3 regions of the Kaistia sp. SLG-1 genome follow, and region 2 is predicted to be linked to each of the others. Evidence: predicted binding sites of a transcription regulator. Region 2 holds the regulator's gene; each other region holds the start of a gene.

Region 1 (5,789 bases), 1.6 Mb from region 2:
GCGTTAGCCGCCGCGCTGCCTGGTTTCTGTCGCGCGGCTAGCCGCCGCGCTTCTTGGCCTCGAGGTCGGCCTTCAGCGCCAGCAGCGCCGCGAAGGGCGAGTTCGGATCGACCGGACGCTCGCGCCGGGGCTCCTCGCGACGCGGCTGCGGCGCCTGGCCTTGGCGGGAATCGCCGCCCTTGTTGCGGTGATCCTGGCCCTGGCGGTCCTGGTTGCGGCGTCCCTCGCCCTGCGGACGATCGCCGCGCTCGGGCCGGGGGCCGCGCTGCTGCTGCGGGCGTCCACCCTGGCGACGGCCGTCGCGCTCGCCGTCCTGCTGGCGGCCGCGGCCGTCGCGGCCTTCCGGCTTTGCTTCGCCGGCAGCGCCTTCGGCCGGAGCCGATGCGTTGTTGTTCGGGCGACGGTCGCGGCGATGGTCGCGCTGCTGCGGGCGACGATCGAATCGGCCCGGACGCCAGACGTCGATCATTTCCGGCTCGGCCGGAGTCTCGGCGACGGTTTCGGTGACGATCTCGGTCGTCTCGACCACGACCTCGGTCGCGGTCTCGATCACGGTCGTCTCGACGACCGCCTCGGCCGGCGCTTCAACCACGGCTTCGGTCGCCTCGGCCTCAGCGGCTTCGACAGCCTCCGCCACGGGCGATTCGGTCTCGACGGCCGGCGCGGCGTCAGCCTCGGCGGCCGGGGCCGTCTCGGCGGCGACAGGCGCTTCGGCCTCGGTCACCGTCTCAACCGTTTCGGCCACCGCGGTTTCCGTCGCGACGACGGGCGCCTTGGGCGGGGCCGGGCGACGGTCCAGGCGATAGCCCAGCGACTTCAGCACGCCGGCGAAATCCTCGCCCGAGCAGCCGAGCAGCGAGGTCATCGAAACGGTGATGGTGAAGCCATTGCCGTCGACGGCGCCCTCGGGCGGCACGAGATTGTCGGAAGTCGGCTTCCAGGCGATCAGCGGCCGGATGATGTCGGCCAGCCGCTCCAGGATGTCGATGCGGACGGCGCGGTTGCCGGCGATGCGATAGCCGACGACGCGGTAGAGCGGGCGGGCGAAGCTCGCGTCGACCGGAACCGTGGTGCGGCCGGTGGCGGAGAGCTGCGGCAGTTCGGCGAGGCCCGGCGCGTCGAGGCCGTGGTTCTTCAGCGCCCACAGCATGGCGTTGAGGGCGCTCGGCGCCGGCTTCAGCAGGGCCGGCACGTAGATGTGGTAGGCGCCGAAGCGCACGCCGAGCTTGCGCAGGCCCGAGCGGGCCTCCTGGTCCAGCGCCTTGATCTCCTCGGCGATCTCCGAGCGCTCCAGCACGCCCTGGCCTTCGACGATACGGAAGGCGATGCCGCGCGCCGGCGCCGAGAGCTCGATGCCTGCCAGCAGCTCGAACAGCGGCTTCAAAAGCGTCTCGACATGGCTCTTCAGCCAGATGTCGACGCGGTCCTGCACGCGCTCGCGCGACGGGCCGGTCAGCCCCTCATCGGCGAGCAGCACCAGGCGCGGCCGGAGCGCGTCGTCGGTCGCGACGATGCGGGCGACCGGGGCGCCGAGCCAGCGCAGCGTGCCGTCGGTCGACAGCACGAATTCGGGATTGGGGGCGTTGCCGATCTTCTCGGCGCGGCGTTCGATCTCGCCGGCGAGCGCCTTCTGGGCCACGGCGGCGATCGCCTTGGCGTCCGGGCCGTCGGCCTGGGGATCGGGCGTGAAGCGGAAACCCTGCAGGCTTCCGACATGCTGTCCCTCGACCAGCACATCGCCGGAGGTCGTGATTTCTGCTTCGAGCATGGCGTTTTCTCTGAGCCGCTTCATCAGTACACTTGTGCGCCGGTCCACGAAACGCTGAGTCAGCCTCTCGTGGAGCGCATCGGAAAGTCGATCCTCTATAGCGCGCGTGCGCTCCTGCCAATGGCGAGGATCCTTAAGCCAGTTAGGCCGGTTTGCCGCAAAGGTCCATGTTCTTATGTGTGCAATGCGGTTGGCGAGGGTATCGATATCGCCATCTGTGCGATCTGCAAAGGCGACCTGACGCTGAAACCAGTCGTCCGGCACCGCGCCGTCGCGGGCGACGAAGGTGAAAATGTCGCCGACGATCTCGGCATGGTTGGCCGGCGCGATGCGCCGATAGTCCGGCGTCTGGCAGATGTCCCAGAGCAGTTCGATGCGCTCGCGCCGGTTGGCCAGCGCCCGGATGCCGGGGTCGCGACTGACGATTTCCAGCACCGTGACGTCCTCGGCCGGCGGCGCCTTTGACAGGCCTTCATGGCCCGGCGGACGCTCCAGACTGGCGCGAAGGCTATCGATCGTGCGGAAATCGAGCGCGCGATTGCGCCATTGCAGGGTGCGGACCGGGGCGAACTGGTGGCTCTCGAGCGCCTCGACCAACTCGTCCTCGAACGGGTCGACCTGGCCGGTGACGCCAAATGTGCCGTCGCGCGTATGGCGTCCGGCGCGGCCGGCGATCTGGCCGAGCTCGGCCGCCGTCAGCCGGCGATACTGGAATCCGTCGAACTTGCGCTCCTGCGCGAAGGCGACATGATCGACGTCGAGATTGAGGCCCATGCCGATGGCGTCGGTGGCGACGAGAAAATCGACATCGCCCGACTGATAAAGTTCCACCTGTGCGTTTCGCGTCCGTGGGCTGAGCGAGCCGAGCACCACCGCGGCGCCACCGCGCTGGCGGCGAATCAGTTCGGCGATCGCGTAAACCTCGTCGGCCGAGAAGGCGACGACGGCGGTGCGGCGGGGCAGGCGGGTGATCTTCTTCGAGCCGGCATAGGTCAGCATCGACATGCGCGGCCGGGTGATGACGTTGATCCCGGGCAGCAGCTTTTCCAGGATGCCGCGCATGGTGGCGGCGCCGAGCAGCAGCGTCTCGTCGCGGCCGCGCAGGTTGAGCAGCCGGTCGGTGAAGACATGGCCGCGGTCGAGATCGGCGGCGAGCTGGATCTCGTCGATCGCCAGGAAGGACGCGTCAGTGTGGGAGGGCAGGGCCTCGACCGTGCAGATGCGGTAGCGCGGATGCGGCGGGATGATCTTCTCTTCGCCGGTGATCAGCGCGACAGCGTTGGCGCCGACCCGCGCCACGACGCGGCCATAGACCTCGCGGGCGAGCAGGCGGAGCGGCAGGCCGATGACGCCGGACGAATGGGCGAGCATGCGCTCGATCGCCAGATGCGTCTTGCCGGTATTGGTCGGACCCAAGACGGCAGTGACGTTGCGCCCGCCCGCTCCGGCGCCTGTAGCTTTCGACCGTTCATTCATCGTGCGGGCAGTCTCACCATTCCAACGCTTCGGACCTTGCCCCTGTATCATGTCGAAACAATGGGGTGCCGGATCCAATCCTGCAGACGGGCTCCGATTAAACCTTGGAACCTTTCTGGAACAAACGATGTCCGAATCACTGACTCGCGGAAAATCGCGTTCTGTTCACCACCATATATGTGCGGCGCGGCGGGAACCGCCACGAAATAGTGCCATGCAAAAGCCTGCGCCCGCCTGACATCCGGCCGGGACGTTAACCTTTGCGGGAGCCGCGCGAAACAAGCGGGTTACCAAAACGTCAATTCGATCAAGGGGAAGCCATCGCCGGCCGTTAACGATTCGACCGAATCCGGAACGGAGCATGGACGAATCGCCGGCGAATCGGAGTTCCGGGTTCGTGCCCACGACAGGTGGTGGGTTTTGCCCGTTCAGCCACGAGGTATCGCAGCGATCGGGACAGTGGGTTCGGGAGGTTGGTGGCGTGGTGTGGCGGCGCGCTAACAAATTGGGGGGCGGCTGTTCCAATTCGAGACAATGGGGCGGGAACTCAAAAGCCACCCCAAAACACGGTCCAGACCGGGTACTCGAGGAGCGTCGCGCGATATTAGACCGACCCGACTTCTTCGATGCCGCACGCCTTCAGAAATTCGAACGTCAGATCATAAAAATCCGGCTGTCTTGTCTCATCCTCAGAGGAGCCCTTGGGTACGAAGATAATCATGCCTTGGCGCGCGCGGGTTAGCAAAACGCGATAGGCGTTGGCCAAATAGGCGCGCCGGACCTCCTCATTGACGCTCTGCCAACTCGTGCCGCGAAAGCGATAGTGCTTCCAGCTCTGCGGGCCTTGCCGCAAGTCGGCGTCCCAGCACACAGCCGTCCAATCCAGTTCCAAGCCCTGGATATCAAACTCGGTCGCTACCTCCTCGAGGTAGTAGGAGGAGCGGACGTCGTCCTTGTCGTTGAGGAACCAGTTGGCTGGATCAATGTCGGCTTTGACGTGCAAGCCTTCTGGCTTGAGGCGCATGGCGCCGGATGAAGCGACCAGTCCAATACGTTCCGAGCCGCGGGCCTGCGCGCGTAGCCAGCGGCGCGCCATGTTGAGGTCGCGCGTCAGAGCGAGGGGGTAATTGGTCAGACCGCCCTTTAGGTTCCGGGCTCGGCTTGCGTCCCCGTCGAGAACCGCGCCGACAAATTCCGAGAGCTTTTCGGCGCGATACGAGCGGATCGAGACCGCTAAATGCAGGTCTTCGACAATGGTCGCGTCGCGCCCTCTCAGCTTGGCACCGAGGTCCTGTCCCCAGCTATAATTCGGGTGGGTGAGGTGGCCAGAATGATAGATGCGCCATTCGGGGAAGCGTTTCTGCAGCGCGTTGAACCACTCCACCAAGCCGGCTTCGCCCGTGTTAATCTCTTGTCCGCCGCCAATCAGGCAGATGATCGTGGCCCAGTCGGACCGGCGATCCATGACGCTGATCAGGAACTCCGGCTCTGACCAATCAAACGTGGGATAGCCGCGCTTCTGCTTCATGAATGCCGAGGCATGCTCCTGATTCCAGGCTCGCTGTGCCTCGTCAAAAACCACCACATGTTCGATCGGAGGCTTGTTGCTGCGTAGGCCTTCATCTCGGAAATGATGAATGTTCTGGACAAAGGCGCTCACCCGTTTGAGAGCGGCGCTTTTGTTGACTGGCGCGCCTCGCGCCTTCGAGCGGTTGACCTCGTCTCGCGCCAACGCTTCTCGCAGGACGGTGACGAGGGGCCCATTCCCCGACAAGAAAACCGCGTGCTCTTCGGCGGCTTCGGCCGTCTGGGTCGAGATATCCAGTCCCGCCAGCGTCTTTCCCGCGCCTGGAACGCCGGTGACAAAGCAAATGGACTTATGCGAGTGGGTGCGCGCCTGGTGGATGATTGCCCTTAGAGCCCTGGTCGTGAGGGTTAGGTTCTTCGCGCCGGCGTCGGAGCGCGAAATCTCCTCGACATTGTGGCCCTGGTAGAGCGCTTGAGCGGCTTCGATGATGGTCGGCGTCGGCCGATACCCGCCTTCTGCCCAAGGCATCTCGATTTCGGCCTGTGCAACATCGCTAACCCCTGGGCCGTAGCGTGACGCAGGGCGCCGATCCTGAACCACGCGCTCGATAAGAGCTGCCAGATCGTTGCCATTGGAGAAGAGCGGCTGGGCTATCTGATCCTTGAACCAGATTTCGTCCTTGTGGACCGCTGGTGCGGCGGTGGCGACGAGAATCGGAACGATCGGCTTGTCGTGGCTGTGCTCATGGAAGTTTTTGAGATCCAGAGCGTAGTCGAGGACCTGATCTATGGCGCCGCGGTCATAAGTCCGAGCCCCGACCTTGTACTCAATCACAAAAACCACGCCGGCATAGTGAATGATCGTGTCGACCCGCTTGCCCATGCGTGGGATCGCGAATTCTAGATAGACTTCGCCTGCGGTAAAAAGGGCGAACTGCTCCTGCAGGTGGGCTATTTGATAGGCCCAGGCATTCGTTTGTTGGATCTCTAGGCTGAAGCTGTGCGCTTTGGCGAGTTC
Region 2 (5,789 bases):
TTCCGGTCGCCTTCGGCGTCGGCTCGCTTCTCTATTTCGCGCTTCCCTCCGAGCCCTCGGCGGTGGCGCTCTCGCTGCTGGCGCTCGTCCTCTGGGGCATGGCATGGGCCGGGCGCCGCCGGGCCGGCCTGGTACGGCTCACGCTGCTCCTCGCCATGGTGGCGACCGGGGCGACCGCGAGCAAGCTGCGCACCGACGCGCTCGCGACGCGGGTGCTGGAGCGGCAGGTGACCGGCACGGTCACCGGCTGGGTCGAGGCGCGCAAGGCCCGGCGCGGCGGCTATCGGCTGACGATCCTCGTCGCCGGCCTGGACGCGCGACGGATCACGACCATCCCGCAACGCGTCACCGTGACGGTGCGCGGCCGCGACGTGCCGAAGGTGGGCGAGGGGATCTCGGCGCTCGCCCGGCTCCGCCCCGCCTCCGGTCCGGTCCTGCCGGGCGGCTATGATTTCGCCCGCGATTCCTTCTATCGCGGCGTCGGCGCGACGGGGTTTGCCTATGGCAAGGTGAAGCGGGTCGATCTCGGCCCGGCGCCGCTGTCGATCCGGCTGCGCGCGCCGCTGGAGGACATCCGCGAGGCGATCCGCGCCCGCATCGACGCGTCGCTGATCGGCGAGAGCCGCTACGTCGCCACGGCGCTGATCATCGGCGATGCCGGCGGGCTTTCGGAAAAGACGGAGGACGAGCTGCGCCTGTCGGGGCTCGCTCACATCCTTTCCGTCTCCGGCCTGCACATGGCGCTCGTCTCCGGCGCGATCTATTGGGCCGTCCGGGCAGGGCTCGCTTTGGTGCCGGCGCTGGCGCTCCGGCGGCCGATCAAGAAATGGGCTGCCATCGCCGCGCTCCTTCTCAGCGGCTTCTACCTGCTGATCTCCGGTCTCGATGTCGCGGCGCAGCGCTCCTTCGTCATGACCTCGATCGCCTTCCTCGCCATCCTGGCCGACCGGCGGGCGATCTCGATGCGCAACGTCGCGCTCGCCGGGCTGGTCGTGCTCGCCGTGACGCCGGAGAGCATCCTTTCGGCCAGCTTCCAGATGTCGTTCGCCGCCACCGTGGCGCTCGTCGCCGGCTTCGAGCTCATGGCCGAGCGGCATCGGCGGCGCCTGGCGACGAACGCAACGCTGCCGCGAGGCCGCGCCGCGCTCCTCTCGCGGCGACTGCTGCTATTCGGCGGCGGCATGGTGGTGACCTCGCTCCTCGGCGGGCTCGGGACGACGCCCTTCGCGCTCTATCACTTCCAGCGCATGGCGCCGCTCTCGATCCTCGCCAATGTCGCGGCGATGCCGCTGACCGATTTCCTCGTCATGCCGGCGGCGCTGATCGCCGTGCTCCTCATGCCGTTCGGGCTGGAAGCGCCGCCGCTCGCCATCGTCGGCTGGGGCATCGACGGCATGCTCGTCGTCGCCGCCAAGGTCAGCGAATGGTCCGGGCAATCGGGCGGCGCCGCCATGCCGAGCGCCACGGCCCTTCTCATCTTCATCGCCGGCTTCGCCTGGCTGGCGCTCTGGCGCGAGCGCTGGCGGCTCGCCGGGCTGGCGCCGATGGTCCTCGGCGCCGCCCTGGCGCTCTATCCGGCGCGGCCAGGCCTGCTCGTCAGCGCCGACGGCCGCCAGATCGCGCTGCGCGGCGAGGACGGCCGCCATTCGATCGTCGCCCGCAAGCAGGACCGCTTCGTCACCGATATCTGGCTGCGCTCGGACGGCGATCCGCGCGACGCGGCGCTTCCCGGCGTCGTGCAGGCCGGCGGATGCGACGCCTCCGGCTGCGTCGGCCGGCTGCCGGATGGCGGCCTGGTGGCGCTGGCGCTCGACCGCTCCGCGTTTGAAGAGGATTGCCGCCGCGCGGTGCTGATCGTCAGCCCGCTCGCAGTGCCGGCAAGCTGCGGCCTGCACACGGCCGTCCTCGACCGGCATGCGCTCCGCCGCGCCGGCTCGATCGCCCTGATCCAGCGCGAGGGGATTTTAGCCGATTCGATGGAGGGGCTGGCCGATCCGGCCGCCCCGGCGGAGCCGGCCAAGGCTACCGCCCCGAACGGCCCGACCGCCCCGGACGAGCCAATCGCGTCGAATGCTCCGATCGCCCCAGCTGACGGATACCTTCCCGCCGATCCGCGCACGTCCAATACGGCGGCGGCCTCCGTGACCGCCGAGGCGGTCATCCCCGGCGGCGGGACGGCTCTGCCGCCAGCTCGGGACGATGAAACGGAGAGCCGCGCCGCCGACGCGACGGATGTCGGGGATCTTGCCGCTGCCGAGGCGTCTGGAACCGAAGCCGGAGCCGCGCCGGGCACGCTGCCTCCCGACCGGCAAAGGTCAGTCATTGCGTTGGGGCGCGTTGATCACGAGGCTTTGGCGAGTGCAGGCGAGGGGGCTTCCCGGCTTGGAGCGGCGGAACCCGTCCCTGTCCTGTCCGCGCCGGCCCAAACCGAATTGTCCAATGTCCCCCAGGCCGCTCCGCCGGAGCGCTATGCACGAGAGCGCCTGGCTCGAGAGCGCACTGCCGAAGCGCGCGATCCCGAGCGGCGCTCTGCCGACCAGGGCGATGCCAAAGAGAACGCTTTCCAGGAGCGCGATGCCGAAATCGAGCGCAGTGCCGAGGATGAAGACATCCTCCCGCCGACAAACGTCGAGACGCAATCCGAAGCCGGACTGCGTCCGATCCAGCTTGCCGACCGCTTCGAGGTCCTGACCGCCTATGCCCCGGTGCGCCGGCCGTGGATGCCGCGCTACGAGCCGGGGCCGGACGATCAGTAGGTGCGGAGCAAGCCGACCAGCTTGCCCTGAATGCGGACCCGGTCGGGTCCGAAGATGCGCGTCTCATAGGCCGGGTTGGCGGCTTCGAGCGCGATCGACGCGCCCTTGCGGCGGAGCCGCTTCAGCGTCGCCTCTTCCTCGTCGACCAGCGCGACGACGATGTCGCCGGAATCGGCATTGTCGCTCTTGCGGATGAGCACGGTGTCGCCGTCGAGGATGCCGGCCTCGATCATCGAATCGCCGCGCACTTCGAGCGCGAAATGCTCGCCGGCGCGCAGCATTTCCGGCGGAACGGAGATCGAATGGCTCTGCGTCTGGATGGCCGAGATCGGCACGCCGGCGGCGATGCGGCCCATCACCGGGATAATGACGGGCTGTGCGAGATCCGGCATTTCTTCGACCGGGCGGACCCGGCCGAGGCTGCCCTCGATCACGCTCGGCGAGAAGGCCTGCTTCTTCGGCCGCGCCAGGGTCGGCGTCATCGTCTCGGGGAGGCGGACGACCTCCAGCGCGCGGGCCCGGTTGGGCAGGCGGCGGATGAAGCCACGTTCCTCCAGCGCCTTGATCAGGCGATGGATGCCGGACTTGGAGCGCAGGTCGAGCGCGTCCTTCATTTCATCGAAAGAGGGAGGGACGCCTGCTTCCTTCAGTCGCTCGTTGATGAACAGGAGAAGTTCATACTGCTTCCGAGTGAGCATGGTGATCTCGCGCTGCGGGCCTTGCCAAGGGGGACGACAGAATCGTCAAGGTACAAAACGCGAACAGAATAACTGTTCCCCATGCGTTCCGCAAGGCAGCGCGGCAGGAGCGCGATCGCTGGGCGGCGCTGGACGCGCGATCGCGGGACGAAGGCGGGCGATCGTCGTCCGCCTCCGGCATCGAGAACCGGGGCTCCGGTTTGAGCGTGGGCGGCCGGGATCCCGACTACATCGTCGTCCAGCCGCCGTCGCAGGGCAGGATGACGCCGTTGATGTTCGGCGAGTCGTCCGAGAGAAGCCAGAGGATGGAGTGGACGATGATGTCGGGCTCCACCGACGGCGGCGCGGTCTCAAGGATCGGGGCCGTGATCTCCTTGGCATAGTCCGAACGGAACCGCGTATCCATGCCCGTCTTGACGCCGCCCGGCGCGACGACGTTGGAGCGGATGCCCTTGGTGCCGTAGTAGAAGGCGATCGATTTCGCCAGGCCGTTCAGGCCGTGCTTCGAGCTGGTATAGGCGACGCCCGACAGCGACGAGCGGAAACTGGCCTCGGACGAGACGAAGGCGAAATTGCCTTTGCCGCGGGCGAGCATCTGCGGCAGCACCGCGCGGGCGAGCCGCATCGGCGCCGTCAGGTTCAATTCGAACACCTTGTGCCAGGTGGCGTCGTCCATCTCGGCCGGCGGCAGCCAGCCGTCAGTGATGCCGGCAATGTTCGCCACGCCGTCGATCCTGCCGTCGCTGGCGGCGGCGAGGGTGTCGATGAAGGACTGCTCGGTCAGGTCACCGACCACGGCGACGACGCTTCCGGCCGGCGCCTGTTGCGCCAGGCTTTCGAGGTTGTCGGCCGAGATGTCGGCGGCGAGGACCCGCGCGCCTTCGGCGGCGAGGCGAAGCGCCGTGGCGCGGCCGATGCCGGCGCCGGCTCCGGTCACGATGATCGTCTGGCCCGTGAACCGGCCTGCGGACTGCGTCATGGTCTGGCACTCATGCATGGTTGGAGAGGATCGGCGGCTCGCGGCCCGGACGGGAGGAGTCCGGGCCGCGACGAAGCGGATCAGAGGCGGAGCGCCGCCTTGGAGACGTCTTCCCAGGACTCCCAGGTGCGGATGCGGTCGGCGTAGATGTCTTTGACCAGCGGCAGCAGGTCGCCGAGGATCAGCCGGAGCGGCGGCTTGTCGGAATCGACGAGCTTCAGGATCGCCGGCACCGTGGCGCGGGGATCGCCGAGCTGGTCGGCGGTGAGGCGCTCGGCGAGCTCCTCGCGGACGACATTGTAGGCGGGGATCTCCGTCGCCTGCTTCATCGTCGGGCCCTCGAGGAAGCTGGTGGCGTAGCCGGCCGGCTCGATCAGGGTCACCTTGATGCCGAACCGTTCGACTTCGCCGGCGAGCGCCTCGACGATGCCCTCGACCGCGAACTTGGCGCCTTCATAGATGCCGGCCGTCGGCAGGGCGACGACGCCCGCCACGCTCGACATCTGCAGGATGTGGCCGAAGCCCTGCGCGCGCAGCAGCGGCAGCGCCGCCTGGATCACCCAGAGCGAGCCGAAGACGTTGGTCTCGAAGGTGGCGCGGACGTCTTCCGCGGCGACTTCCTCGACCGCGCCCATGCAGCCATGGCCGGCATTGTTGAGCACGACGTCGAGGCGGCCGAAGCGCGCCGCCGCCTCGGCGACGGCCCGGGCGACGCCGTCACGGTCGGTGACGTCGAGCGACAGCACCTGGAGCGTGTCGGGATATTGCCGCGCCAGATCGTCGAGGGCGGCAGTCTTGCGCACGGCCGCCGCGACACTGTCGCCGCGGGCAAGCGCCGCCTCGACCCAGATGCGCCCGAAGCCGCGGCTCGCGCCGGTGATGAACCAAACCTTGGAAGTCGTCATGACGAGCCTCGAAGCGATGTTGAAGGGGTGGGGATCGCCTTTACGATTTAACGTTTTTGGTATTTTTGTCAAATCACGAGGCGATCAGCGGGATGCGCGGATGGTCGATCACCGGTGTGTCGCGATGCGATTTCCCGGCTCGATTCGCGCGGTTCGCGGGCTCTTTCGGCACGATCGGCGAGCCGGGCCTCGGACAGCCGGCCCGGACCACCGGCGCTCGGGACTCAACCCATGGGCGATCCGGCAGCCCCGACCGCTACCTATTGTAATTTACAATTTTTGTTGATATGTAAAATCCATGACCGAAACCAAGACCCGATCCGATGCCGACCGGCGTCAGCAGATTGCCGAGGCCGCGAGCGAGGTGTTCATCCGCTATGGCCTGGCGCGCACCACCATGAGCGACATCGCCGCCGCCGCCGGCATTTCGCGGCCGACGCTCTATGCGAGC
Region 3 (5,789 bases), 2.6 Mb from region 2:
TATCGAGGTCGAGGGCTCCTCGGGCGCCGGGCTGGTCACGCTGGTGATGACGGCCAAGGGCGACCTGCGCAAGCTCTCCATCGATCCGTCGCTCCTGAAGCCGGAAGATGTCGAGATCCTCGAGGATCTCATCACCGCCGCCCATGCCGATGCGCGCGCCAAGGCCGAGCGCACCATGGCCGAGAAGATGCAGGAACTGACCGGCGGCCTCGGCCTGCCGGCCGGCCTCAAGCTGCCGTTCTGATCCTTCTTAACGTGGCGGGCGGAGCTGTTCCGTCCGCCCGTTGCGACACCCCGAACCGGGTGAACTGAGCTCCATTCCGTCCAAGGCCATGTCCCGCAGCACCGCCGGTCCCGAGATCGAACGCCTGATCCAGCTTCTCGCGCGCCTGCCCGGCCTCGGGCCGCGTTCGGCGCGGCGCGCGGCGCTGGCGCTGGTGAAGAAGAAGGACCAGCTGCTCGTGCCGCTCGCCGGCGCGATGACGGTGGCGGCCGAGCGCATCCTGACCTGCTCGACCTGTGGCAACATCGACACCGCCGATCCCTGCACGATCTGCAGCGATCCCTCGCGCGACGCGAAGACGATCGTCGTCGTCGAGGACGTCTCGGATCTCTGGGCGCTGGAGCGGGCGGGCGCCATCAAGGCGCGCTATCACGTCCTCGGCGGCACGCTGTCGCCGCTCGACGGTGTCGGGCCCGAGGATCTGAACATCGAGTCCCTGGTCCAGCGCTGCTCGACCGGCGAGGTGTCGGAAGTGATCCTGGCCGTCAACGCCACGGTCGACGGCCAGACCACGGCGCATGTCATCACCGATCGCCTGACCGGCACCCCGGTCAAGGTTTCGCGGCTGGCGCATGGCGTGCCGGTCGGCGGCGAACTCGACTATCTCGACGAGGGCACGCTCGCCGCCGCCATCCGCGCCCGCACGCCGTTCTGAGGGGCGGGCCGCCAAGGAGAAGTCCTCGCGCCTGCCGAGGGCTCGCGAGAAGCTGCTCGCCATCACGGGGGAAACACATGCCGTCCGAAACATCCGCCGCGATCCTCCTCGACGCGCATCGCTTCTGGTTCGAGGAACTGATCGCCAATACCGACGTGCCGGCTGAACAGGTTCAGATCTGGTTCTCGCGCCACGATGCGACCGACGATGCCTGCCGCGCCCGCTTCGGCGATCATCTCGACGCCGTCGCCGACACGGATTGGCCGTTCGAGACGCTGCCGCCGGCCGCCGGCATTGGCCTCGTCATCTTCCTCGACCAGTTTCCGCGCAATCTCTTTCGCGAGGATCCCCGCGCCTATGCCTATGACGCGCGTGCTCGTGCGGCGGCAAGGCGGCTGATCGAGGGCGGCGTCGAGCGCTTCACGCCGATGGAACGGGTCTTCCTCTATCTGCCCTTCGAGCATAGCGAGGATCTCTCCGACCAGGATTATTCGGTCGAGCTCTACGAGGCGCTCCTGGCCGAGGCGCCGGAGGCGGACAAGGAGACCTATCGCTCTTTCCTCGGTTATGCCGAGAAGCATCGCGACGTCATTCGAAGCTTCGGCCGCTTCCCGCACCGCAACGCCGATCTCGGCCGCGTCTCGACGGCGGAAGAGATCGAGTTCCTGAAGGACGGGCGGGGCTACTGACCTCTCCCTCCCCTTATGGGGAGGGCCGCCATGCAGCCTAAGCTTATGGGTAGGGCACCGTCGCCCCGGCGGAGGCCGGGGCCCATAAACACCGGCCAGGAAACCTTTAGCTCCGCCTTATTGCCGCAGGCTTGAGTGTCTGGATCCCGGCCTTCGCCGGGATGACGGCGGAGGGCTGCAGAATCCGATCAGTACGATGAAGGCGGTGTTGCACGAAGCTCTCCCCCAGGGAGAGGGCGAAGTCAGATCTCTGGGGAACCTCGTTGCTAGACCGGCTATTCCCCCGCCAAGAGATCCGGCTGGCGGTCATAGGCCGGCGAGCCTTCGTCGCCGAATTCGAGCGCCTCGATCTTGGCGCCGCGCGCGGTCAGCTTGCGGGTCGAGACCAGGATGTCGTCGATGTCCTTCGATGCCTGGTCGAAATGCGTCTTCAGCTTGCGGACGCGCTCGTCCACCCGGCCGACATCCTCCATCAGCTTCATCACCTCGCCCTGGATGAGATGCGCCTGCTCGCGCATGCCGGCATCCTTGAGCACCGACTGGATCACCTGGATCGACAGCATCAGAAGCGACGGCGAGACGATGACGATCCTGAGCCGGTGCGCCGACTGGACCAGATCCTCGAAGCGCTCGTGGATGTCGGCGAAGATCGATTCCGACGGCACGAACATGAAGGCCGTGTCCTGCGTCTCGCCGGGGATCAGGTAGCGCTCGGCGATGTCCTTCAGGTGCTTGGTCACGTCGCGGCGGAATTGCGTCTCCGCCGCGCGGGTCAGCTCCGGCCCCTCGGCGGCGCGGATCGCGTTCCACGCCTCGAGCGGGAACTTGGCGTCGACGACCAGCCCGGCCGTATTGTTCGGGAAGGCGACGACGCAATCCGGCCGGTTGCCGTTCGAGAGCGTCGCCTGGAACTGGTAGCCGCCGATCGGCAGGCCGTCCTGGACGATCGCCTCCATCCGCGCCTGGCCGAAGGCGCCGCGCGTCTGCTTGTTGGCGAGGATGTGCTGCAGGCCGACCACCTGGCTGGAAAGCTCGGTGATGTTGCGCTGCGCCGTGTCGATGACGGCGAGGCGCTCGTTCAGCCGGACGAGGTTTTCATGCGTGTGGCGGGTCGACTCGACCATGGTCTGGCCGATGCGGTGGCCGAGCCCGTCCATGCGGTTCGACAGACCTTGCAGAAGCTCCGATTGCCGCGAGCCGAAGACCTCCGCCATCGTCTGCATGCGGCCGGTCATCTCGCTCTGGATGCGGACGAGTTCGGCGATGCGGCGCTCCAGTTCGTCGCCCTGCACGACCTGATCCGATTCCAGGAGGTCGCGCCGGCGCGCGCCGCGCCAGACCACGAGGAGGACGAGGAAAAGCAACGCGACGCCGAGCGCGATCGCCGCCAGCACCAGCATGGCCACGGTGATCGGCCTGTCGCCGACGATGAAGAGGACGTCCTGCATGCAGCCTTCATAACAGATTCGGGCTCGAAGACGAGATCAAAACGAGAACATGCGCGCAGGTGCCTCGCGGCCCCGTCCATCATTCCTCGTTGACCGCCCCGGCCGCATCTCTTATCTGAAACGGCTCAATCCGAGGTTTTCATGGCCCTACTCGACATCATCACCCTGCCGGACGCGAAGCTGAGGCTCGTCAGCGAGCCGGTCGAGCGCATCGACGACGAACTGCTCCGCTTCATGGACGACATGCTGGAGACGATGTACGAGGCGCCGGGCATCGGCCTCGCCGCGATCCAGGTCGGCGTGCCGCGCCGCGTCGTCACCATCGACGTTTCCGGCCGCGAGGAGGGCAGCGAGCCCGCGCCGCTGTTCCTGATCAATCCCGAGATCCTGACCTCGTCCGACGCGCGCTCGGTCTATGAGGAAGGCTGCCTGTCGATTCCGGACTATTATGCCGAGGTCGAGCGCCCGGCTTCCGTGCGGATCCGCTATCTCGATCGTGACGGCAAGCTGCAGGAAATCGAGGCGGACGACATCCTCGCCACCTGCGTGCAGCACGAGATCGACCATCTCGATGGCAAGCTCTTCATCGACTACCTGTCGCGGCTGAAGCGCGACATGGTGATCAAGAAGTTCGTCAAGGCCGCCAAGACCGGCATCCGGCCGGAATTCAAGTCGCACACCCCCGACGAGATGTGAGGCAGCTATGAGCCTCCGCGTCGTCTTCATGGGCACGCCCGAATTTTCCGTGCCCACGCTTGTCGAGATCATCGGCCAGGGGCATGAGGTCGTCGCCGTCTATTCGCAGCCGCCCCGTCCGGCCGGTCGCGGCATGGCCGAGCGCAAGTCGCCCGTGCAGGAGACGGCGGAGCGCTTCGGCATTCCCGTCTTCACGCCGAAATCGCTGAAGGGCGCCGACGAGCAGGAGGCCTTCGCCTCGCTCGACGCCGACGTCGCCGTGGTGGTCGCCTACGGCCTGATCCTGCCGCAGCCGATCCTCGATGCGCCGCGCGAGGGCTGCCTCAACCTGCACGCCTCGCTGCTGCCGCGCTGGCGCGGCGCCGCGCCGATCCATCGCGCCATCATGGCCGGCGACGCCGAGACCGGCGTCATGGTCATGCGCATGGAAGCGGGCCTCGATACCGGTCCGGTCGCCATGGTGGAGAAGATTGCGATCGCGCCTGACATCACCACCGGCGACCTGCACGACAAGCTGGCGCGGCTCGGCGCCGATCTGATGGTGCGCGCGCTCGCCGCCGCCTCGCGCGGCGGCCTCGACAGCGTGCCGCAGTCGGAAGAGGGCGTCACCTACGCCGCCAAGATCGACAAGGGCGAGGCGCGGATCGACTGGACGCTGCCGGCGAAGCAGGTCCATGACCACATTCGCGGCCTGTCTCCCTTTCCCGGCGCCTGGTGCGAGATGACGCTCGGCGGCAAGGTCGAGCGGGTCAAGGTCCTGCGCTCGACCCGCGCCGAGGGCTCCGGCGCGCCCGGCGCCGTGCTGGACGATCAGCTGACGATCGCCTGCGGCGAGGGCGCGGTCCGTCTGGTCGAAGTGCAGCGCGCCGGCGGCAAGCCGCTGCGCGCCACGGAGTTTTTGCGCGGAGCAGCGGTTGCGCCCGGCGACGTCGTCGGCTAGGTCGGGCGATGCCCCGCTACAAGCTCCTGATCGAATATGACGGCACGCCTTACTCCGGCTGGCAGCGACAGGCCAATGCGCCGTCGGTGCAGCAATCGCTGGAAGGTGCGATCGAGCGCTTTTCCGGCGAGGCGGCCCTGACCTTCGGCGCCGGCCGCACCGATTCCGGCGTGCATGCGACCGGCCAGGTGGCGCATTTCGATCTTTCCGGCCATTGGACGGGTCTGCGCATTCGCGACGCGATGAACGCCCAACTGCGCCCCGAGCCGATCGCGGTGATCGAGGCCGAACCGGTGCCGGACGATTTCGACGCGCGGCGCTCGGCCGTCAAGCGGCATTACATCTACCGCGTCCTCGATCGACGTGCGCCCGCCGCGCTGGAGATCAACCGCGTCTGGGACGTGCGCAAGTACCTCGACATCGAGGCGATGCAGCGGGCGGCGAACCTGCTGCTCGGCTGGCATGATTTCACCACTTTCCGCTCGGCCGATTGCCAGGCCAAGAGCCCGATGAAGACGCTGGAACGGATCGAGATCACCCGCGAGGGCGATCACGTCCTGTTCGGCGTCTCCGCCCGTTCCTTCCTGCACAACCAGGTGCGGTCGATGGTCGGCACGCTGAAGAAGGTCGGCGAAGGCAAGTGGCCGTTCGAGCGCGTCGGCGATGTGCTCGAGGCGCGCGACCGCAAGGCCTGCGGCCCGGTGGCGCCGCCCGGCGGGCTCTACCTGGTCCAGGTCGACTACGGCTCAGGCGCCGAACAGATTGCTGAAGATGCCGCTGAGGATGAGGCTTAGGGCGAGGTCCGCGCCGACGAGGCCTGCCCGGAAGGCGACCGAGCCGCCGAGCGTCGCGCCAACGATCTGGTAGTGATAGCGCAGCATCACGCCGACGACGGCGAGCGACAGCACGGCGGCGAATTCGAGCGGGATCAGGCCGAGGCCGGTCAATAGCGCGATCAGCGCCTGCGGCGCCGACATGACGACGGACGCCCAGTTGCGCACGACGATATAGGACGCGTAGGTCCGCGTGATGCCGAGGTTCTTGGCGAAGGCGGCCAGCAGCAGCGGCATCATCACCC

What was found. The regulator LexA, encoded in region 2, represses DNA repair genes until DNA is damaged. The targets are predictions, from matches to a motif close to TGTTCNNNNTGTGTTCNG.
Region 1: AC6HZP_RS21430 (helicase-related protein) is a predicted target of LexA. The motif match lies at 3,350-3,367, and genes of this name have one in related genera.
Region 3: AC6HZP_RS02100 (DNA recombination protein RmuC) is a predicted target of LexA. The motif match lies at 3,108-3,125, and genes of this name have one in related genera.

The regions. Positions count from the first base shown of each region.
Region 1 is NZ_AP048544.1:4,607,480-4,613,268, reverse strand. Features, by position in the region: gene AC6HZP_RS21430 (helicase-related protein) at 38-3,244, opposite strand; gene AC6HZP_RS21425 (DUF2075 domain-containing protein) at 3,849-5,789, opposite strand, start outside.
Region 2 is NZ_AP048544.1:3,047,426-3,053,214, reverse strand. Features, by position in the region: gene AC6HZP_RS13830 (ComEC/Rec2 family competence protein) at 1-2,756, shown strand, start outside; gene lexA (transcriptional repressor LexA) at 2,750-3,454, opposite strand; gene AC6HZP_RS13820 (SDR family NAD(P)-dependent oxidoreductase) at 3,681-4,433, opposite strand; gene AC6HZP_RS13815 (SDR family NAD(P)-dependent oxidoreductase) at 4,514-5,338, opposite strand; gene AC6HZP_RS13810 (TetR/AcrR family transcriptional regulator) at 5,637-5,789, shown strand, end outside.
Region 3 is NZ_AP048544.1:458,114-463,902, forward strand. Features, by position in the region: gene AC6HZP_RS02085 (YbaB/EbfC family nucleoid-associated protein) at 1-244, shown strand, start outside; gene recR (recombination mediator RecR) at 333-938, shown strand; gene AC6HZP_RS02095 (DUF924 family protein) at 1,016-1,627, shown strand; gene AC6HZP_RS02100 (DNA recombination protein RmuC) at 1,903-3,075, opposite strand; gene def (peptide deformylase) at 3,217-3,771, shown strand; gene fmt (methionyl-tRNA formyltransferase) at 3,779-4,711, shown strand; gene truA (tRNA pseudouridine(38-40) synthase TruA) at 4,720-5,505, shown strand; gene AC6HZP_RS02120 (hypothetical protein) at 5,458-5,789, opposite strand, start outside.